4 regions of the Paenarthrobacter sp. C1 genome follow, and region 4 is predicted to be linked to each of the others. Evidence: predicted binding sites of a transcription regulator. Region 4 holds the regulator's gene; each other region holds the start of a gene.
What was found. Region 4 encodes LexA, which represses DNA repair genes until DNA is damaged. Its sites were predicted from a motif close to TCGAACANNTGTTCGA; they were not measured.
Positions count from the first base shown of each region.

Region 1: the regulator LexA is predicted to act here: its motif matches at 2,088-2,103, upstream of ACNAOU_RS07005 (Y-family DNA polymerase).
Region 2: the regulator LexA is predicted to act here: its motif matches at 1,536-1,551, upstream of ACNAOU_RS13160 (LexA family protein).
Region 3: the regulator LexA is predicted to act here: its motif matches at 1,673-1,688, upstream of ACNAOU_RS21325 (shikimate dehydrogenase).

Region 1 is NZ_CP186052.1:1,451,578-1,455,179, forward strand. It holds gene ACNAOU_RS06995 (sugar porter family MFS transporter) at 1-1,147, shown strand, start outside; gene ACNAOU_RS07000 (hypothetical protein) at 1,298-2,008, shown strand; gene ACNAOU_RS07005 (Y-family DNA polymerase) at 2,166-3,464, shown strand; gene ACNAOU_RS07010 (uroporphyrinogen-III synthase) at 3,478-3,602, opposite strand, start outside.
Region 2 is NZ_CP186052.1:2,791,674-2,795,275, forward strand. It holds gene ACNAOU_RS13155 (Y-family DNA polymerase) at 1-1,051, opposite strand, end outside; gene ACNAOU_RS13160 (LexA family protein) at 1,067-1,522, opposite strand; partial or broken gene ACNAOU_RS13165 (hypothetical protein) at 1,947-2,021, shown strand; gene ACNAOU_RS13170 (IS3 family transposase) at 2,015-3,061, shown strand; gene ACNAOU_RS13175 (hypothetical protein) at 3,366-3,602, shown strand, end outside.
Region 3 is NZ_CP186052.1:4,547,969-4,551,570, forward strand. It holds gene ACNAOU_RS21320 (bifunctional sugar phosphate isomerase/epimerase/4-hydroxyphenylpyruvate dioxygenase family protein) at 1-661, opposite strand, end outside; gene ACNAOU_RS21325 (shikimate dehydrogenase) at 661-1,578, opposite strand; gene ACNAOU_RS21330 (IclR family transcriptional regulator) at 1,804-2,574, opposite strand; gene ACNAOU_RS21335 (MFS transporter) at 2,780-3,602, shown strand, end outside.
Region 4 is NZ_CP186052.1:1,700,808-1,704,409, forward strand. It holds gene ACNAOU_RS08070 (ATP-dependent DNA helicase) at 1-757, shown strand, start outside; gene lexA (transcriptional repressor LexA) at 797-1,540, opposite strand; gene ACNAOU_RS08080 (LysM peptidoglycan-binding domain-containing protein) at 1,888-2,247, shown strand; gene ACNAOU_RS08085 (histidinol-phosphate transaminase) at 2,327-3,445, shown strand; gene hisB (imidazoleglycerol-phosphate dehydratase HisB) at 3,491-3,602, shown strand, end outside.

The sequences.
Region 1 (3,602 bases), 250 kb from region 4:
CGGCACCATCGCCTGCGTCTTCGCGCCCAACTTTGAAGTGATGGTGCTCGGACGCGTTGTTCTCGGACTTGCCGTCGGCGGAGCGTCCACCGTGGTGCCTGTCTTCCTTGCCGAACTGGCGCCCTACGAGATCCGGGGCTCGCTGGCCGGCCGGAATGAGCTCATGATCGTTATCGGCCAGCTGGCGGCGTTTGTCGTCAATGCCATCATCGGTAACGTCTGGGGAGAGTTCGGGGGAGTATGGCGCCTCATGCTCGCCGTTGCCGCACTGCCTGCCATCGCGTTGTTCTTCGGCATGCTCCGGATGCCCGAATCGCCGCGCTGGCTGATATCCAAGGGCCGTTGGGAAGAAGCCCTCGTTGTCCTCAAGACGATCCGGTCAGTGGAACGCGCAGAGGCCGAAATGGCCGACGTCAAGCACCTCGCCGACGAAGAGCGGGTGTCGAAGGCGACGTCGTGGGGCGCGCTCAAAGACAAGTGGATCCTTCGCATCATCCTGGTCGGCATCGGCTTGGGTGTGGCCCAGCAGCTGACCGGCATCAACTCGATCATGTACTACGGTCAGTCTGTGCTGGTCGAGGCTGGATTCGACTCCAACGCAGCCCTGATCGCCAACATCGCTCCCGGCGTGATCGCGGTAGTCGGGGGCGTCATTGCCCTGACGTTGATGCAGCGCGTCAACCGCCGCACCACCCTGCTCCTGGGCTTCACCTTGACCACGGCATGCCACTTCCTGATCGGCATCGCCTCCGTCCTCCTTCCCATAGGAAACGAGGCCCGTCCATTCGTGATCCTGTTCCTGGTGGTGGCGTTCGTCGGTTCGATGCAGACCTTCCTGAATATCGCCGTCTGGGTCATGCTGTCGGAGATCTTCCCGCTTCACGTCCGTGGTTTCGCCATCGGCCTGTCGGTATTCTGCCTGTGGATCGCCAACGCGCTGCTGGGCCTGTTCTTCCCGACCCTGGTGGCCGGCGTCGGGATCACCGGAACCTTTTTCCTGTTCGGCGGCGTGGGCATCGCGGCCCTCATCTTCATCTACACCCAGGTCCCTGAGACCCGTGGGCGCACCCTGGAAGCGCTTGAAGAGGACGTCACTACCGGGGCCATCTATCTGGTGCACAAGAAGGACGCCGCCGCCCGCCCGTAGCCGGGCTCATGGTGTGAATCTCATAGCGCGAAATATCCCGCTCTTCGGACTTTTCCGCAGTCCGGAGGGCGGGATGTTTCGTAACGTGCGCAATAAGGCCTGCGCAAACAGCCCCGGCTCCTCGTTGGCTCCGCTGGCCAAAGCTCCACAATGACGTCAAAAGCGTGGTTGGATGGCGGTGTGCAGAAACGGTTGCCGGGCGATGATGTAACGGAGACCCGGTTGGGCGCTTCACGGATGGGGGCGGAGGTTTCCGCGGAAACGGACTCGGCGCGATCTACCGCAGCGCGGCGGCGCCTCAAGTGGGGCATCGTGTTGGCCCTCGTCTCGGTGCTGCTGGGAGTAGCAGCCCAAGCTTCCGCAGCGTGGGTCAGTGATTCATGGCCTGAGGTTCTGGTCTACTTCGTCATGCCGGGGTGGGCGCTCATTCTGTGTGGTCACCTTCTGAGTGGGGCTGCCGCCTTGGCAGCGCTGGTTCTGCTGGTGCCGGTGCTGGTCAGGCGGATTTCCCGCGGCCGGATCCGTCGGCTGACTGCCGTTCTGGCAGTTCTGGCCAGTGTCACGGCGGCTCTGCCGTGGTCTATGTATTCTGCTGGCATGGGGCTAGCCGCCGCGGCGGCAACATACGCCCAAGTGACGGCAAGCAGCGGAGACAGTGTCGTCGTCGAACAATCAGGTTTCGATCCACAAACCTATTCCGTTTATTCACAAAAATCGTGGGGGCTCTGGCAACGAACTGTCCCGTGGCTGTCCGCCACAGAGGTCTTCGACCCCAAGGACTGCATACTGACGGGCGGAAGCAGCGATCTCGTGCTCCACTGCGGAGTCGATGACGTCATCGTGCCGCGCCTAGGGGACTAGCCAAGCCCTTTCCTCCTGCAGCGGGCTCAATTGGTCAGGGAAGTTTCGTTGTCGGTGGGTGGCGGTACAGTTGACTTATTCGAATATATCTTCGAATCAGCGGCGTGTCCTCCCATTTTCCGAGGTCGCGCATGTTAGTGACCAATCGAGGAGGAGCATGTCCAGGCCGGCCCTTATGCACACGATGCAGGAGATCGCCCACGTGGACATCAATTGTTTCTATGCTTCAGCAGAACGGGCCTTCAATCCCGCGTTGGAGGGCAAACCCCTGATCGTGCTCTCCAACAATGACGGTTGCGCCGTGACGAGGTCGCCTGAGGCGAAGCAGCTTGGCATCGGGCTGGGCGACCCATGGTTCAAGCTGGCTCCACGGGCCAAGGAATGGGGGCTCATTGCGCTGTCCAGCAACTACGAACTATACGGAGACATCAGCTCGCGCGTCATGGAGCTATTGCGGCGCTACTCGGCGTGGCAGGAGGTCTATTCGATCGACGAAGCGTTCCTGGGCGTCAAGGGCCGGCCGGAGGAGTTGCTGCAGCTGGGGCGAACCATCAAGGATGCTTGCCGCAGGAACGTTGGAGTTCCGGTGTGCGTCGGAATCGCCCGCACCAAAACGCTTGCCAAGCTGGCCAACAAATGGGCCAAACACAATCCGGCTTTCAACGGCGTGTGCCGTTGGGATTCGGTTCCTGAAGCCCAGCGCGAAGCGCTCATGGCCCGGCTGTCCGTCATCGAGATCTGGGGCGTGGCTACCAGGCTCACCAAGCGGCTGAACGCGATGGGCATCTTTTCAATCCTGGACCTGGTTCGGGCAGATCCCGTGGCCCTCCGGGACAAGTTCTCCATCGTCATGATGCGCACCGTCCTGGAACTGCAGGGAACGCCGTGCATCCCCATGGAAGAGGAAAGGATCGGACGGGACCAGCTGATCTTCTCGCGTTCGTTCTCGACGCCGATTACGACGGCGGCCCAGCTGCGGCAGGTGCTCAGCGTCTACGGGCAGATGGCCAGCGCCAGGCTGGCCAAGCACGACCTCCAAGCCAAGCTGCTGACGGCGTTCGCAGCAACGTCGGTGTACAACCCGAACGACAAATCGTTTCCCGCTGTGAACGTCAAGCTGCCCATGCCCACCGCCGATCCAGTGCTGCTCACCAAGGCTGCGCACGCCCTGGTCCCCAAAATCCAGGAGGGCGTCAGGTACGCCAAGGCCGGAATCATGGTCACCGACCTCCGTCCCAGCGGCAACCAGAAGCCCTTGGAGATCTTCGAGAACCGCCACGAGGAACGGGGTATCGGAAGCTTGCTGGAGGAGGTCAGCAAACGCTATGGCCGCGGCTCCATCGGATTGGGGCATGCCGGCATCAAGGGCGGCCCGGACTGGTCAATGAAGAGGGATATGCTCAGCCCCCGCTACACCACCAACTGGGATGAACTGCCCTTGGTGAAAGCGGCGTAGCAGGGCCGCAACCCTAGGCCCGCAGCCGATATCCGCGTTTGACCACTGTTTCCACGAGCTTGCCGTCCGGGAGCGCGGACCGAAGCCGGCTGACCGTCATGTCCAAGGCATGCACGGAACCGCGCAGATCCAACAGGT
Region 2 (3,602 bases), 1.1 Mb from region 4:
AGCGGATACCGGCGGTCGGAAACAGATCAGGCAGGATCACACTGGCAGCTTTCGTAAGCGCGATCGGGTCATCGGTCGGCATGGCCAGCGGAACAGCCCGGTGGGCTGAATGCGGGACGGTTCCTTCGTCGGCCCAGCCGGTCGAAGCCCACACCGAGAGCACGCCGGCGACGGACCCCTGGGCCCGAAGACGGGCTGAGACCCGCTGGGCGTAGATCGACAGAACCTGATGCATCTCGTCAGGGTCCGTAAGCTTGCGCGAGAAGCTCCTGGAATAGATCAGCTGGTCCTTGGCAGCCGGCGGCTGGGTCTCCAGCCCGATACATTTTTGCCCGCGCAGCTCCAGGATGGTTCTTTCCATGACGACGGAGAACCGTTTGCGGAGCCATTTGGCATCAGCGTCACGCAGTTCTCTGGCCGTGTGGATGCCGCGCGCAGCCAGGCGCTTGCCGTTACGCCCGGCGACGCCCCAGAGGTCAGTCACATGGAGGGAGTCAAGGATCCGGTCAAGCTGCTCCTCCGAAAACCGCCGGAGATCGAGAACTCCATTGAACGCGGGGTTTTTCTTGATGCCGAGAGCCGCTACCTTGGCGAGGGTCTTCGTGGGACCGATCGCGACGCGGACAGGAATTCCGGTCAGCTGGAGGACAGTCCGTCGGATCTCCTGTCCCCGTGATTCGAGTTCTTCAGGAGCGCCCCGCAGCTTCAGCCAGCTTTCGTCGATCGAATACACTTCCTGCCACGCACTGAAGCGGCCCAGAATGGTGGCAACCCGTGCACTCAGCGAGCCATAGAGCTCATAGTTCGATGACCTGGCTTCGACGCCCTTGGCCTGGCACCAGCCGCGGATCTTGAACCACGGCTTGCCCATGATGTCAGGATCGAGCTCCTTCACCAGCGGGCACGCGGCAACCACACAGCCGTCATTGTTCGAGAGGACAAGGGTCGGCCGGTCATGCAGCGTGGGGTCGAAGACGCGCTCCGCGTTGGCGTAAAAGGAGACGCAGTCTACGAGAGCGATTTGATCGGATGCTGGGGTGAGAGTCGTCATTGCCACGGCTGGAGACTATAGGCGGGGTCTGACACCACGTTTGGTTTTCGCAGGAGACAGAATCCATGTGACCACGCCCCAGACTGACATCTCGGTGTGTTCGTGGAGAACGACGTCCGCATAGTCAAGGTTCTCTGCCACGAGAACGGTACGTCCCTGGATGACGTCCAGCCGCTTGACGGTGTATTCGCCGTCAACGACGGCGATCACGATCTTGCCCGGAACGGGATCGATCCCCCGGTCCACGAGCAGCAGGTCGCCGTCATTGATTCCGGCTCCGGTCATGGAATGGCCGGCTGCACGCCAGACAAATGTACATGTTGGGTCCCGGACCAGGTGCTGGACAAGATCAAGGTCCCCGGACCAATATCCCTCTGCAGGGCTGGGGAAGCCGCAGGCGACGGCTTCCGGCGCGAACGGGAGTATCAGCGGCTCGTCGAGCGCCAACGGTTCTGGCTGCGAGGCCTGCATGTCCACTTCCTTTTCGAACATATGTTCGATGGAATCGTACGCCCGGGCGGGAACGGCACGCAACGTGGAGCAACTGCCGGGCGGACCGGACAGGCCTGGGCTCTGGGACTGCGGGCAGGAATAAAGGCCCCGGTGCGCTTGAACTGCTCCCCGGAAGTTGGACTGAGAAATTCAGTTCGGACTCCCGGGGAGCAGTTTTATGTGTGCAAGCAGGTCGTTATCGGAGAATCAGCGCAAGACCGCTGTAGCGTGGTTTGAGAAGGGCCTTGCTGACACGGCCACTGCCAGGTTGCTGGGCGTGTCGCGCTGGCCGATCAGAAAACTGTATCGACGGTGGAGGATTCGTGGTCAGGGAGCGCTGGTGACCAAGCCGACGAAACAGTCGTACTCGTTCGACTTTAAGCTTGCGTTGGTGATGCGGTTCATGGCGGGCGAAGCCGCGTCAGATCTCGCTGCCGAAGCTGGGTTGTCTTCTCCGGAGCTGGTGAAGACGTGGGCTCGCGTGTATCGCCGCGATGGCGCCGACGCGTTGCGCCCGAAGGCCAAAGGCAGGCCTCGGAAGCCCGACAGCCCACCGCCGACGGAAACAACAGAGCTAGAGCGGTTGCGGCGCGAGAACGAGCGCTTGCGGGCGGAAGTCGCCTATCTGGGAAAATTGCGGGCCTTGAGGGCTCAAAAACAACGGTGAAGGTCCAGGCCCTTATCGCCCTCAAGGCTGACTTCCCGCTTCCGGCGCTTCTGCAGGTCTCAGGTCTAGCCCGATCAACGTTTTTCTACCACCAGGCCCGCCTTCAGGCCCCGGACCCGCAAGAGGAACTCAAGTCCTCCATCACGGACATCTTCAAAAAGAACCATGCCCGCTACGGGCACCGCCGCATCCACACTGAACTGCGCAAGCAAGGCTGGGCGGTCGCGAAGAAGACCGTGCTGAAACTCATGCGGGCACTCGGGCTGCTTTGCAAGGTCCGGCGGAGAAAACGCTATAACTCCTACAAAGGCGAGCAAGGCACCACCGCACCGAACCTGCTAAACCGAGAGTTCAACGCCGCGGCACCGAACCAGAAGTGGGTCACTGACGTGACAGAGTTCAGCATCGGAGACCGCAAGCTCTACCTCTCGCCGGTCATGGATCTCTTCGACCGGCAGATCATCTCCCACACCATCGGCACATCCCCGAACCTGGCTCTGACCAACACTTCGTTGGGTGAGGCCCTGACCTGTCTGGAGCCTGGTCAGCAGCCGCTCGTGCATTCGGACCAGGGCTTCCAATACCGCCATGCCTCGTGGCGGAGCCTTCTGGAGGGTGCCGGCGCGATCCAATCAATGTCCCGCAAAGGCAACTGCTACGACAACGCGGTGATGGAGAATTTCTTTGGCCACCTCAAGGAAGAGCTCTTCCATCACGTCCGGTTTCTCAGCACCGATGCACTTGAAGCAGCGCTGCACGAGTACATCAGTTGGTACAACAACGAGAGGATCTCGACAAAGCTCGAGGGCCTGAGCCCGGTGCAATACCGAACTCAGGCCCTCGCGGCCTAGCCTTTATCTAAACCAGTCCAACTTCCGGGGACCAGTTCACTTCATGCGCGTCGGGGCCTTCTCTTTTTCGCACGAACGGGAGGTGCGAACCAACGTTCAGCGGCCCCGGCCTTGGGGTCGAGGAACCGAGGCCGCCTGGGACACGCGATCAGGCGCTGACCGGGTGACGCAGATGACTCCACCTCTCTGCCCGACCTCTCCGCAAAGGTCTGTCACAAGTCATTGCCCAATCATTCGTGACAGACAATCGAATGACGTTAGAATGGACTCGTACATCAGTCGAATATGACAGGAGAGGCCAGACATGACCGTCGTCGACGAGCCGAAGGCTGCGCCTCCCGCTGCGCGGGCTGCGACCAGGTCCGGTGGACCGAGCATCGACCAGAACGGCAGCGACCGCAGGGAGCGGGTCTTTACCCGCCTGTCCTCGGACGAGAAGCAGCGGGCGGAGTACTGGGCGCAGCGGCGCGGCTACCCCTCCGCCAACGAGTACTACGCCGAGGCGATCGCCGAGAAGATCCGGCGCGAGAATCTCGACTTC
Region 3 (3,602 bases), 1.9 Mb from region 4:
CGAGCTCGAACTGTCCCTCCCCGGGGAAGACCCGGTAGTGGCGGCTCCAGGAGAGCACGTCCATGGAGAGCTTGGGGGCGTCGGCAACCTGCACGAAGAAGATCTTCTCCGCGTTAATGTCCTCGATCGGGGCGGTGTCCCAGTCGCGGGAAAGGATGTGGAAGGAGTCCAGGCAGGTGCCGAGGTTCGGATGGTCCACCATTTCCACCAGGCGGTAGGCGTGCTCGTAGTCGTTGACGTACTTGCCCCAGGCCAAGGCCTCGTAGGCAACCTTGACCCCGTGGTCTCCTGCCAGTCCGGCGAGCGCTGCCAGCTGTTCGGCCCGCAGCTGGTCGTCATCGATGGTGGCCGTGGCCACGTTGGAGCAGACCAGGATGGTGTCCATGCCCAGACGCGACATGAGCTTGAACTTGGCCTCGGCCCGCTTGAGGTTGGCCTTCAGCAGGTCCGGAGTGACGCCGTCGAAATCCCGGAACGGCTGGTAGAGATCCAGGCCCAGGCCGAGGTCGGCGGCCATCTTCCGGATGTCCTCGGGACTCAGCGGGGACGTGACGAGGTCCTGCTCGAAGATCTCGATGCCGTCGAAGCCCGCGATGGCGCAGGCCTGCATCTTTTCCTTCAAGGTGCCCGACAGGCAGACTGTGGCGATTCCGGTGCGCATCAGTGGGCCGCCTTTGCGAGGGTGCCGGCGGAGAGCGCGGTTGCGGCGTCTTCCAGGGCGATCAGCTCCAGGAAGTGCTCCCGCATGCGGTTGCGGTCGGCGTCCCGTCCGGTGAAGAGTTTGAAGGCGTCGGCCGCCTGACCGACTGCCATGCGGCCGCCGTCGAGGACTTTGCAGCCCTTGGCCCGTGCTTCGCGGACCAGTTGCGTTTCGATGGGGCGGTAGACGATGTCCGCCACCCAGTGCCTCGGCTCCACGAGTCCCAGGTCCAGCGGCAGTCCGGGGTGGGCGGCCATGCCGATCGGGGTGCAGTGCACCAGGCCGTCGGCGAGGGGCATGATCTGCGGGAGTTCGTCCGTGCTGCGCGGGGTGACGGTGGCCGCGGGGAAGAGTCCGCTGAGTTCATCGGCACGTTCCGCGGCCCGGGCGGGATCCACGTCCACCAGGTCCAGGGTGGTGACACCGGCCTTGAGGAGCGCGTAGGCGACGGCAGAACCGGCCCCGCCGGCGCCAAGCTGAACGACGCGGCCCAAGGTGGCGTCCGGAAGTCCATCCCTCAAGGCCGAACCAAAGCCGGAGAAGTCCGTGTTGTGTCCGATGAACCGGCCGTCCTGGATCAGGACCGTATTGACGGCACCCAGGCGCGCGGCGTCGTCGGAAATTTCATCAAGGTGCCCAAGCACCAACTGCTTGCACGGGTGCGTGATGTTGAGGCCGTTGAAGCCCATGCGGGCGGCTGCGGTGAGGAGGTCCCCGACGGCGGCGGCCGGCAAGGCCAGCTCCAGCAGGTCGATGGGGCGGTACAGCAAGCGAAGGCCCTGCACATCGGCTTCGCGTTCATGCATGGGCGGCGTGAGCGAGGGCATGACCCCTTCGCCAACGAGGCCCACCAGAACGGACTCGGCTCGGTTGCTCATCCTAAAGCTCCTTTGACTTCAGCACCGCGGCCATTGACGTTTTCTGGGGCGTCGACGGCCGGGTGTTATCCAGATTACTACAAGTGTTCATATTCCGCACGCTTGTTCTTATCGCGAACAAATGACGTGCCAGATGCGTTGTGTCGGGCTGATTTTGGCGTTGCGGGGCCTGCTTTGCGCGCCAAGAGTCGCGTTTAGCGCGCAGAACGGGCCCCGCAACGAAGCTCAGCGCTGCGGCAGGCGGGCCGCGAGTTCAGCCGCAGCCTCCTGCAGGGTGGGCACATGGGCGATGAGTTCCTCCATGCTGAGTCGGAAAACCGGAACGGCAGTGGCCAGCGAAGCGAACGCGTGACCCTGGGAGTTGAGGACCGGGACAGCGACGGCGCGCATGCCGATCTCGTTTTCCTCGTCCATCACGGCGTAGCCCTGCCGGCGCACCTGTTCAATTTCCGCCCTAAAGGCATCCCGATCAGTAATGGAATGCTCAGTGAGCGGGTCCAGGGGAAGTTCCTCGATCAGGCGTTTTCGCTCGGGCTCATCCTCGAACGCGACCAGGGCCTTGCCCACCGACGTCGTGTGCAACGCTCCCAGATGTCCGGGGTCACTGGTGACGCGGAACGTCTTGGGCCCGTCCACCTTGTTGACCGTGAGGTGATGGTCGCCGTCGCGGACCGAGAGGATGGTGGCCTCATGCGTACTGTCGGTGACCCGCTGCAGGACCGGCAGCGCTGTGGCAGCGAAGCCGTGGTGGTTGGAGACGCGTTGTCCGAGCTGGAAGACGCGCAGGCCCAGGTGGTAGCGGCGGCCATCGGGTTCGTAGTCAACGAATCCGTCGCGGGTCAACGAGCCCAGCAGCCGGTAGGTGGTACTGAAAGGCAGTCCGGCGCTTCTGGCCAGATCCGCCGCACTTGCACCCTTCGGCTCGTTTCCCAGCAGGACCAGCAGGCCCAGGGCTTTGCCGACCATGTCGGTCTTTGTGTCCTCTTTCACACTCATAACCCGATGCTCTCACATAGTGAGAGCTATTTCTAGATGGTGATTACACCTCTTGACAAGTGACCATACTCACAGGGATCATTGCTGTATTACGCAAGTAGCTCTCACCATGTGGTTACTAGCTAAGGGATTGACCGGCCGCACCTCGCTTGGGTCTCCCGCTGAAGCTCTATTCGCGACATCGTCGTCACAGAAGGAACACCCAATGAGCCAAACAATGCCGTCAGCGACGCCAGGCATCACCGAAACCACCGGGACTCCCAAGAAGGCTGCCCTCGCCAGCTTCCTGGGCAGCGCCGTGGAGTACTACGACTTCTTCATCTTCGGATCTGCCGCGGCCTTGATTTTCCCGCACGTCTTCTTCCCGGACGCAGACACCAATGCGGCCGTCATGTCCTTTGCCACGTTCGGCTTCGCCTACCTTGCACGGCCCATCGGCGCTGCGTTCCTGGGTCACTTCGGCGACCGGATCGGCCGGCAGAAGGTCCTCATGTTCACCCTGGTGCTCATGGGCGCCTCGACCTTCGTGATCGGCTGCCTACCCGACTTCAAAACCATCGGCTGGGGTGCCCCGATCCTCCTGGTACTTGCCCGGCTCTGCCAGGGTTTGTCGGCAGCGGGCGAGCAGGCCGGCGCGTCATCCATGACCTTGGAGCACGCCCCGGACAACCGCCGCTCCTTCTTCACCTCATGGACCTTGACGGGAACGCAGGGCGGACAGATCCTGGCAGCGCTCGTGTTCATTCCCGTGGTGGCACTGCCGGATGACATCAAGTACGGCATCGGCTGGCGTATTCCGTTCTGGCTCAGCGCAGTAGTGGTGCTGGTTGCCTTCTTCATCCGCCGCACCCTGCACGAGCCACCCGCATTCGCTGAGGCACAGAAGAACAACCAGATTGCCAAGCTCCCTATCGCCGACCTCCTCAAGCACCACTGGCAGGACGTCCTCCGCGTGATCTGCTGCGCGTTCATTGCCGCAGTCAGCACGGTCTTCGGCACCCTGGCCATCAAGTACGCCCAGGACGTTG
Region 4 (3,602 bases):
GGTGCTGACCTCGGCCACGCTGGCCATCGGCTCGGCTTTTGAACCCGCGGCCGGAGGCCTCGGCCTGATTGGCGACGGCGCGCCCAGCTGGACAGGAATCGACGTCGGATCTCCTTTTGATTACCCCAAACAGGGGGTGCTGTACGTAGCGAAGCACCTTCCGAAACCCGGTCGGGGCACGTCACCGGAGGCCTTGGACGAATTGGAAGACCTCATCCGGGCATCCGGCGGGGGAGCACTGTGTCTTTTCTCCTCACGGCGGGCCGCCGAGGAAGCTGCGGACGCCATGCGGCTGCGCCTGGACGTGGATATCCTCTGTCAAGGCGAATCGACCATGGCTGCGTTGGTGAAGCAATTTGCCGACGAGCCGGATACTTGCCTCTTCGGAACCATGTCGCTGTGGCAAGGGGTGGACGTACCCGGCGGCTCATGCCGCCTGGTGGTTATTGACCGGATTCCCTTCCCGCGTCCTGACGATCCCCTGATGACCGCCCGTTCCCGTGCCGTGGCACAGTCCGGGGGGAACGGGTTCATGGCTGTTTCCGCCACCCACGCAGCCATCCGGCTCGCGCAGGGTGCAGGGCGCCTGATCCGGTCCACCGGTGACAAGGGCGTAGTGGCAGTCCTTGATTCACGCCTGTCGACAGAACGTTACGGCGGGTTCCTGCGGGCCGCCCTGCCGCCGTTCTGGCCGACCACTGACCGCACCGTGGTTCGTGGTGTCCTGGAGCGCTTGGGATCCGCCAGGAAGGCGTAGAGGACAGTCAGCTCCGGGCCCCTTACGGGTCGGAAAAAGCTAGAGGGACCTCAGTACCGAAACGACCTTGCCCATGATGGTTGCCTGGTCGCCGAGAATGGGTTCGTACTGGGTGTTTTGGGGCAGCAGCCAGGTATGGCCATCGCGCTGTCGGAACGTCTTTACAGTGGCTTCGTCGTCCAGCAAAGCGGCCACGATGTCGCCGTTGATGGCGTCGTTCTGGCGGCGGACAACGACCCAGTCGCCGTCGCAGATCGCGGCATCAATCATGGAGTCGCCAGCGACTTTCAACATGAAGAGCTCACCGTGTCCCACCAGTTGCCTGGGCAGGGGGAGCACGTCCTCAACTGTCTGGTCGGCCAGGATGGGTCCGCCTGCCGCGATGCGGCCAACCAGCGGAACCATGGCGGTGTCGCTTGCACTGGTGAGTTCTGTCACAGCCAGGCCGCCGGTGCTCCGAAGCGTTGCCGGTGCCTCAACGCCCGGGATGGGGCCGCCGTCCAGGGTCAAGGGCATCAGCACTTCCATTGCGCGGGGACGCTTGGGGTCCCGGCGAAGGTAGCCGAGTTTTTCCAGCTGGGACAACTGGTGGGTAACGCTGGAAAGGCTGGCCAGTCCAACGGTGTCCCCGATTTCGCGCATGCTGGGCGGATAGCCGTTGTCGTTGACTGACCGCTGGATGGTTTCCAGGATCTTTTTCTGGCGCACGGTCAGGCTCTTGGGAGTCTTGGGAGGCTGTTGGCTCCGCAGGGGTACCCCGCCGCCTGTGGCTTTCGCTGCCATGTTCGCCAATGCCTTTCGTTCCGCCCCGAAACGAACCGGGGATGCAGGGACTGAAAAAATGTCAGACCCTCCTGTTCCACTGAAACAGTGCTGTTCCTTCACTCAAACGTAGGGCAGGCACAGGCGTTTATCAAACATTTGTTCTAGCGAGTCTCGACACCGTTCGTTGATAAGTGCTAAAAATGTCATAGCAAGGTTCGAACATGTGTTCTATAAACCTCGCGCTGAAACTGGATATTCGAACGAACTGTTCGAATACCGGCCGCAGTCGGGAGGAGCACACAAAGAATTGGCAGCCTTGCTCCGGAAGCTCCGGAGCAAGGCAATAGCTCAGAAGGGCTCAGCTCATGTCCGCAATAACTTCGTTCGCTGATTTCCGCACCACGCAGGCCCCCGCCCGCCTGCGGCTGACCCGCCGTGGCCGAGTGGTGTTCTTCTTCATCCCGGCCATGCTGCTGGCGGCTGTTCTGCTCAGCCTTGCCGGGTTCATCACTTCCCCTGCCAAGGCTTCCGATTCCCAGGCCGAGCTGCAGCCGCCGGTTGCAGTCTCTGTGACAGTCCAGCCGGGTCAGTCCCTGTGGGGCATTGCCGGCGCGGCGGCTCCGGAGCGGGACCCGCGTGATGTCATTGCTGAAATCATCCAGTTGAACGACCTCCGCGGCGGGCGCATCCTTCCGGGGCAGCAGCTGTTCGTCCCGGCCCACTAAGGCTGTTAGCCGGTAGCCGGATCACGCGCCGCGACGTCATAGTTACTCCGCAGTCCCGCCAGCCCCTTAAACTGTTCCAGTGAGTGAGCAGCTTGAGCGACTTGACCGACTACCCCTCCGGACCAACCTGCGTGGACTGAGCCCCTACGGCGCACCGCAGCTTGATGTCCCCGTTTTGCTCAACGTTAACGAAAACACCCATGGCGTCCCCGCCGATGTTCAGGCGGCGATTACTGAGGCCGTGGCAGCAGCCGCCACAGGACTGAACCGCTATCCTGACCGCGAGTTCACCGATCTTCGTGAGGCCCTCGCCGAGTATCTTGGCCACGGCCTTTCAGCAGACAACATCTGGGCCGCCAACGGGTCCAACGAGGTCCTGCAACAGATCCTGCAGGCGTTTGGCGGCCCGGGACGCAAGGCCCTTGGCTTCCCGCCCACGTATTCCATGTACCCGTTGCTGGCCAGCGGAACGGATACCGAATACATCCGGGGAGTCCGCGCCGATGACTACGGGCTGAATGCCCGGTCGGCGGCTGCGCAGGTGCGCGAAACCGGAGCCAACATTGTTTTCCTGTGCTCACCGAACAACCCCACAGGGACGGGCCTGGGCCTGGATGTGGTGGAGGCCGTGTATGAAGCCGGTGAAGCAAGCCAGGCCATCGTGATCGTGGACGAGGCCTACCACGAGTTCGCCCACGACAACACGCCGAGCGCGTTGACGCTCCTGCCCGGCCGTGAGCGCCTGATCGTTTCGCGCACCATGAGCAAGGCATTTGCCCTGGCAGGTGCCCGGCTCGGCTACATGGCGGCGGCCCCTGAAGTTACGGACGCCATCAGGTTGGTCCGCCTGCCGTACCACTTGTCTGCCATCACGCAGGCCACCGCCCTCGCAGCATTGACTCACCGCGAGGCCCTGATGGCCGACGTTGAGGACATCAAGGTCCAGCGCGATCGGATCGTCACCGAACTTCTCCGCATGGGACTCAAGCCCGCGGCGTCGGACTCGAACTACGTCTTCTTCGGTGGACTCGAGAACCCGCACGAGATCTGGCAAGGGCTGCTCGACGCAGGCGTGCTCATACGTGATGTCGGCATTCCGGGTCACTTGCGGGTTACCGCCGGGACCGAACCGGAAACCACCGCATTCCTTGATGCCCTGGAAGCACTCCTGGAACGCGCAGCGTCACAGCGCGCCTAAACTTGTCAATAGACCCAACCTCCCTCCCTGCATAAGGACGTCCCAATGAGCGAAACCGGCGCCACGCCGTCCGCTGCCCGCACTGCGCGCATGGAGCGCACCACCAGCGAATCTTCCGTATTGGTGGAGATCAACCTGGACGGTTCCGGAATTTCGG